2 regions of the Shewanella sp. SG44-2 genome follow, and region 1 is predicted to be linked to the other one. Evidence: riboswitches for the same ligand, from Rfam matches in the RefSeq annotation. Region 1 holds a riboswitch; the other holds the start of a gene.
The links. Region 1 has a riboswitch for lysine ahead of lysC (lysine-sensitive aspartokinase 3). Riboswitches for the same ligand answer to the same signal wherever they lie in the genome.
Positions count from the first base shown of each region.

Region 2: linked by a shared signal. The riboswitch ahead of H5181_RS16760 (Na+/H+ antiporter NhaC family protein) and the one ahead of lysC (lysine-sensitive aspartokinase 3) in region 1 are both predicted to bind lysine.

Region 1 is NZ_JACJEU010000005.1:133,106-136,450, forward strand. Features, by position in the region: gene lysC (lysine-sensitive aspartokinase 3) at 211-1,590, opposite strand; lysine riboswitch at 1,725-1,899, opposite strand; gene H5181_RS05645 (DUF3293 domain-containing protein) at 2,175-2,618, opposite strand; gene arcA (two-component system response regulator ArcA) at 3,295-3,345, shown strand, end outside.
Region 2 is NZ_JACJEU010000028.1:15,352-18,696, reverse strand. Features, by position in the region: gene H5181_RS16760 (Na+/H+ antiporter NhaC family protein) at 72-1,628, opposite strand; lysine riboswitch at 1,711-1,927, opposite strand; gene H5181_RS16755 (electron transfer flavoprotein subunit alpha/FixB family protein) at 2,334-3,257, opposite strand; gene H5181_RS16750 (electron transfer flavoprotein subunit beta/FixA family protein) at 3,259-3,345, opposite strand, start outside.

The DNA of each region.
Region 1 (3,345 bases):
TATGCTTCATTAGATGTTTTCAAAATACGACTGCATGGTCTATTTTTTTCTATAAAAAATAAGACACTCCCACTATCCATGGCGGTCAGATACTGGAGGTAGAGTAACGCAGGAGCTTGTTACCGAGAATTACTATTCGCTTCAATCATCTGCCTTGCCTACAGCACTTTGAACTCCCGCTCAAAGAGCGCATATTTAATAGGATTGGTATTACTCAAACAGGTTTTGGTGCAAAGCATTAACCACTTGCGCCGCTTCCGACTCTGCTACCAACACACATAAATTATGTGGGCTTGCACCTTGGCAAATCATCCGAACATTATGGTTTTCAAGCACTTTAAATACCCGACTACAAATGCCAGCCGTCGAAGCAATACGATTACCGATGATGGCGATTAACGCTAAATCTTCCTCAACTCTTACACGACAATGTTGCGATAACTCTTGTAGTAATGACTCACTGAGTAACCCTTGACCACTTGAATCAGAACCCGTTTTATCTAGGGTTAGCGAGACGTTAACTTCCGAGGTCGTGATTAAATCGACTGATATTTTGTGTCGAGCTAATGTCGCGAACGTTTCAGCCAAAAAGCCCTGAGCATGTAACATTTGCAAGCTATGCAAGTTAAGTAAAGTTTGATCGCGGCGCAATGCCACCGCTCTAAACACTGGAGTATCTTCAACTTGATGACGTATCCAAGTACCGCCCAATTCAGGCGCTTTACTTGAACCCACAAACACCTGAATTTTTTGTCTTACTGCCGGTAAAATGGTGGCGGGATGCAATACTTTAGCGCCAAAGGTCGCCATCTCAGCGGCTTCATTAAAGCTAATTTCAGCAATCGGGCGGGCATTAGGGGCAAGGCGTGGATCAGTGGTATAAATACCGGCTACATCGGTCCAAATCTCAACCGCTGTGGCTCGAAGCGCTTCGGCAAGTAATGCCGCCGAATAGTCGCTGCCACCACGGCCTAATGTTGTGGTTCGCCCCTCTTCATCTGCACCAATAAAGCCTTGGGTAACAATAACGTAACGCGCGAGTAATGGCTGTAAAAAATCACCCGTTAACGTTGAAATAGCTTCAATCTGTGGCTCTGCACGACCAAAGTGACTGTCGGTACGTAATACTTGGCGCACATCAAAATGATTTGAAGCGGTGCCCTTTTCCCGAATAACCGCAGAAAATAAAATCGATGAACATTGCTCTCCCGTCGACAGTAACTCGTCCATAACCGCTTTACTGCGATTCAGTTCTAGCGATTCACTGAGTACAGACATCCGACTGAGTATTTTATCAATACTGGCTGCCACGTCTTGTGGACAACCGAGTTCATCTAATATCGCATATTGAATTTGAGCAATTTGCTTAAGCAATACCAAACGGCGTTCATCATTAACATTAGCTTGAGTTAACTCAACTAATAAATTGGTCACTCCGCTGGAGGCGCTTACTACCACAAGACGAGTAGCTTGATTAGCCAACACAATATCTGCACAACGGCTCATAGAGGCGTAATCAGCAACTGACGTGCCGCCAAATTTGGCAACGACTAATTCTGGGGTATCTATTTCAGACTGAACAAAGCTCATACTGATGCCTCCGCTGTTTGCGAAAGACTAAAAAATAAGATGTGATTTACTAACATGATATACGCTCCGAACACACTACGTTCGAAGAGCCTGGTGCTAAGATAACGCACCCTTATAGAAGGGAAACAGCAATCATCACCAGAAGCTCTCCACCAAAAAAATAGGTGACAATCGTTAGGATTCAGCCTAATCGACCGATATCAATGTTTGCCAAACAAACTGATACCTCGGCGCTAATCTCCATCATAAGTGGTCATCGGATTGGCATCCTCTCACTTACTACCTAGTTAACGCTCCTCTTCTGTTCCTCCCGAAGGAGTGAGTTGAAAATAGCAACAAATCCCCTATCAAGTCAATCAGCAAACACAGTAAAAATACACTGCTGCGATAAAAAATATCGTTGCGTTAAGATATTCTGTTGCTGTGCCCTCTAATTAATGATTGTTCTCTATTACGAAAAAACGCCAATATATATGCAAAAAATATTATGAACAGTAAATTACCGAGACAATCGAACATTGATTGTCCTCAAATAACACGTCAATTATTCTTCTACAGCGGTGCAGTTTAAATTACACCATTATTTACCCAGTATACGAGCCTATCTCAGGCCACTCACTCACCAACTTTAATCGGTGGTTAAAAATCCCCATATCAACTTCAGGTTTGATAATATCAAGGCACGCAATCAAAGATAGTAAACCTTGATTAACGTAGTAAATTGCATGTTGATTAAACTCTCTACCAAGCTCAACAGATTGTTCTTTATCAATAAAAATCGCCCAACTCTTTTCCATATACGACAAATCAGGTGCTGCACCGATTAGCGCACGATAGGGGCGGTTATATTGTTGAATTTTAGATTGAAGCTGACGATCGAGTAAGCGATTTTGACTAGGAGAGAGTCTTGAACCACGAGGGTTATGAGCAGTAACAATAGCAAATGGGAAATCATGTGAAAGGCGTTGAGTGAACAAAAAATGAGTGCTTTGATACTCATTCCACAATGTATCTATAACATTTTCCATAATAAATTTTCGTCAATTAAGCCAAAATTAGTCTAGCAGATAGGTTAGAGTTCTAAAAGGTTTGCTATCTAAATCAACAGTATTATATTAGAAAATCATTAATTATTATTACCTTAGCAAGGTTAATCTTTCATATACTTGAGCGTTATATTAATTTTTTAACATTTAATTTGTTAACAAATGCCTAAAACGAGTACAATAACCATCACGCACTATTAAATCACTGTAGCAAAGTTAGCTACATACACCTCAAAAACTCAGCAAATGTTGTTGTGAGTGTGATGATTTTTTGATGTAAAGTTTACAGTCGTACTAAAATTGTTCTACATTTGATAAAACATTAATACGATTAAATAAGTTTGCTATAGAAGGAACTATCTTTCTAAATCGCATTCATAGTAAGTAAGCTTAAGTGCAACAAATTTTACACCATCATGCATAAGTGCAAACACGTACCTTGGCGTAGTGGAAATTAATCGACGTAAGCAGACTCAGTAACCAGCATTAAGTGTTACATAATAGAGTTTATAGAGAGTGTTTAATTCAGGGTAGACATAGATAAACACCAAAAAATATCGGAATGTTAGCGCATTAGCTAAAGCGCTATTGCAATCTAATTAGCACACAGTTAGCAAACAGTGGCTAGAATCGAATTTTATAAAATCAGGTAAATATCATGCAAAATCCGCACATTTTAATTGTTGAAGATGAAGCTGTAACTCGTAAT
Region 2 (3,345 bases), on a different contig from region 1:
ATGAATACGGCATTTCCATCACAGCTTAAATAGAACACTCACCTACATACGCTAGAGCTTAGTTCAAGTGATCACTTCTTAGCCCAGAAATGTAATACAACAACACTAATGACAAACAACATGCTACAGCAAACTAACCCTGCGATTAATGAGCCAGTAAAACCTAATACGGTGTAACCGACCAAGCTAATTAAAGCAGCAATTAAGGCATACGGCAGTTGAGTAACAACGTGATCAATATGATGGCAACTGGCACCGGTTGACGACAATATGGTGGTGTCTGAAATGGGCGAACAATGGTCGCCAAATACCGCACCAGACAACACCGCAGCCAACATTGGTAACATCATCGTGCTGTCACTTCCCATCGCCATGTCTGCGGCAATAGGCAACATAATGCCAAACGTGCCCCAACTTGTACCAGTCGAAAAAGCAGTAATACCCGCTAACAAGAATAACACTGCTGGTAGTAAGGCAAATGGAATATTGTCAGTGGCTAAACTTGCCATGTATTTACCGGTTTCAAGCTGACCAATCACACTCGAAATTGTCCATGCAAAAAGCAATATGTAAATGGCTGGCAACATAGAGCGCGCACCAACCGACATCCCTTTGAGTAACATAGACAAATCAACTTTTTGCTGAATCGCAAGAATTAGCGTCGCAATAAGACCAATTACAGAGCCAAAAAATAGTGACGAGCTAACATCGGTATTCTCAAATGCACCGAGTACATTAAACGGTAAGTCTTTGGTTGCTAACACATCAGCGCCACTTGAAACCATAAAATACACTGTCGCGAATACCAATACCGCGATAGGTAAAAACAAGCCAATCACTTTACCGGTATCGGCTTCAGGTAAGTCTGTGACTGCGCCAGGTGGTTGGCCTTTTGACTCATCAAACAAATTACCACGCAGTGCGTTTAATTCATGCTGACGCATTGGGCCTACATCTAAGCTAAACGTTGCTACACACAGTAATAATAATAACGAGAAAATGGCATAAAAGTTCATTGGGATCATTTGAATAAAGACACTCAAATGGCCAGAATCGGTAAATCCATGGGCAGTTAAAATACCGCCAATTAATGCGATAATGTATGCCCCCCAGCTAGACACGGGAGAAATAACACACACTGGTGCGGCGGTGGAATCAAGAATATAAGCCAATTTGGCACGCGAAATATGGTAGCGGTCAGTGATTGGACGTGAAATCGAGCCGACGACTAAACTGTTAAAGTAATCATCAATAAACACTACGCAGCCTAAAAACATGGTCATTAACTTGGCATCACGTTTATTACGAATACGCAATTTAGCCCAATCAGCAAAAGCACGGGCTGAGCCGCTAACAGTGATTAATGCAGTGATCATGCCCAGCACAATCAAAAAGCCTAGAATGTACACATTCCAACTATTCAGCGCTGCGTCTTTCCAAACTAACTGGCTAGCGGTATTTAAGATATATTCGCCGCTGCTAACCAATGAAAAATCGGTCAGTAATAAGGCGCCGAAAACAATGCCAACCCCTAAAGAGAGCAATACTTTACGAGTTAAAATGGCCAGAGTAATAGCCACAAGTGGTGGCAAAACAGAAAGTGCCGAATCGGCATAACTTATTATCATAATTTAATTATTTCTTCGTTGGATACGAATGGAGAAAAACTAGAAATAAGGCTGAACATACACAGGAAGTGTATGCGTTAACTTAACTAGTAGCACTCCACAGTAATATCCATTTAATATGAATATCATTCTTTTTATCAAGTCGATAAAAACACTATGACAGTGCAGTCCCTTTCGAGAACTGCCCCAACAAATGCGGCTGATAACCCCATTTATTTCGGCATTGCATCCTTTTATGTCGAATTATTGGCATCACCCAATTCAACATGACTTTTATGCAACGCACCTCTACTTTTGTTGTGTGTAGTTAAAGCTCATTACACACAACGCGAACATACAATCATAAATTACATATTCTGCGCCAGTAAAAAGCACTAAACAGAACCACAAATAACAACAACGCCAATTTAAACAACAATTGAACAGCATTAGTTTAACGTTTTTAAATCAAATGCACACTAATGTAATGGACACAAAAACGGCAACCGCATCAAACCGTCGATATTTGAACTGAGTTTTTTAACGTTATCATCAAAATCAGTACTAAAACTAAAACTAAGACTAAATCCAAGACTAGCCCAATAAAAAAGGTTTCTACCGTATAGGTAGAAACCTTTTAATTGAATAACAAAACGTATAATCGTGCTTTAAAGTCGATTGAAAAACTAACGTAATCAACTTCCCACCTAACGAGTTAACGTCAGATTAAACGAGGTTATTCAATGCCGGTATCGCTTCAAATAAGTCGGCAACCAAACCATAATCCGCCACTTGAAAAATAGGGGCTTCAGGGTCTTTGTTAATGGCCACAATCACTTTTGAATCTTTCATACCGGCAAGATGTTGAATCGCGCCAGAAATACCCACTGCAATGTACAAGTCAGGTGCAACAATTTTACCTGTTTGACCTACTTGCAAGTCGTTAGGTACAAACCCTGCGTCAACAGCTGCACGTGATGCACCTACTGCTGCGCCTAACTTATCGGCGAGTTGCTCTAAAATAGCAAAGTTTTCACCGCTGCCCATACCACGACCACCAGACACAATAATGCCTGCATTGCCGAGTTCAGGACGGGCAGATTCAGTAAGTGACTGAGAAACAAACTCAGTTTTTGAATCTATTGCTTGGCTTAAGTTGACGACTTCAGCACTGCCTGTTGATGCTACAACATCAAATGCACTAGAGCGCACTGTCATGACTTTTTTAGCATCTAAGCTTTGCACAGTCGCAAGTGCATTACCCGCATAAATAGGGCGTACAAAAGTGTCACTGCTTACAACTTCAATCACTTCAGATATCTGAGCAACGTCTAATAATGCTGCTACGCGAGGCAATGTATCTTTACCTATACTGGTTGCCGCCGCTAAAATATGTTCGTAATCAGCCGCAATTTCAACAACTAATTTTGATACATTTTCAGCTAATTGAGCGCCATATTGAGCGGCATCTGCCACTAATACTTTACTCACACCCGCTAGACTTTGTGCTGCACTCACCGCGGCAGAACAATCTGCACCAACAACCAGTACATGAATATCACCACCAATGGCTGCTGCAGCGCTAACCACTTTCGCCGTGTCAGTCTTCAAACTGACATTATCGTGTTCTGCTAATACTAAAATGGTCATATTAGATCACCTTCGCTTCATTTTTTAACTTATCAACTAACTCTTCAACAGAAGACACCATGATGCCCGCTTTACGCTCAACAGGAGG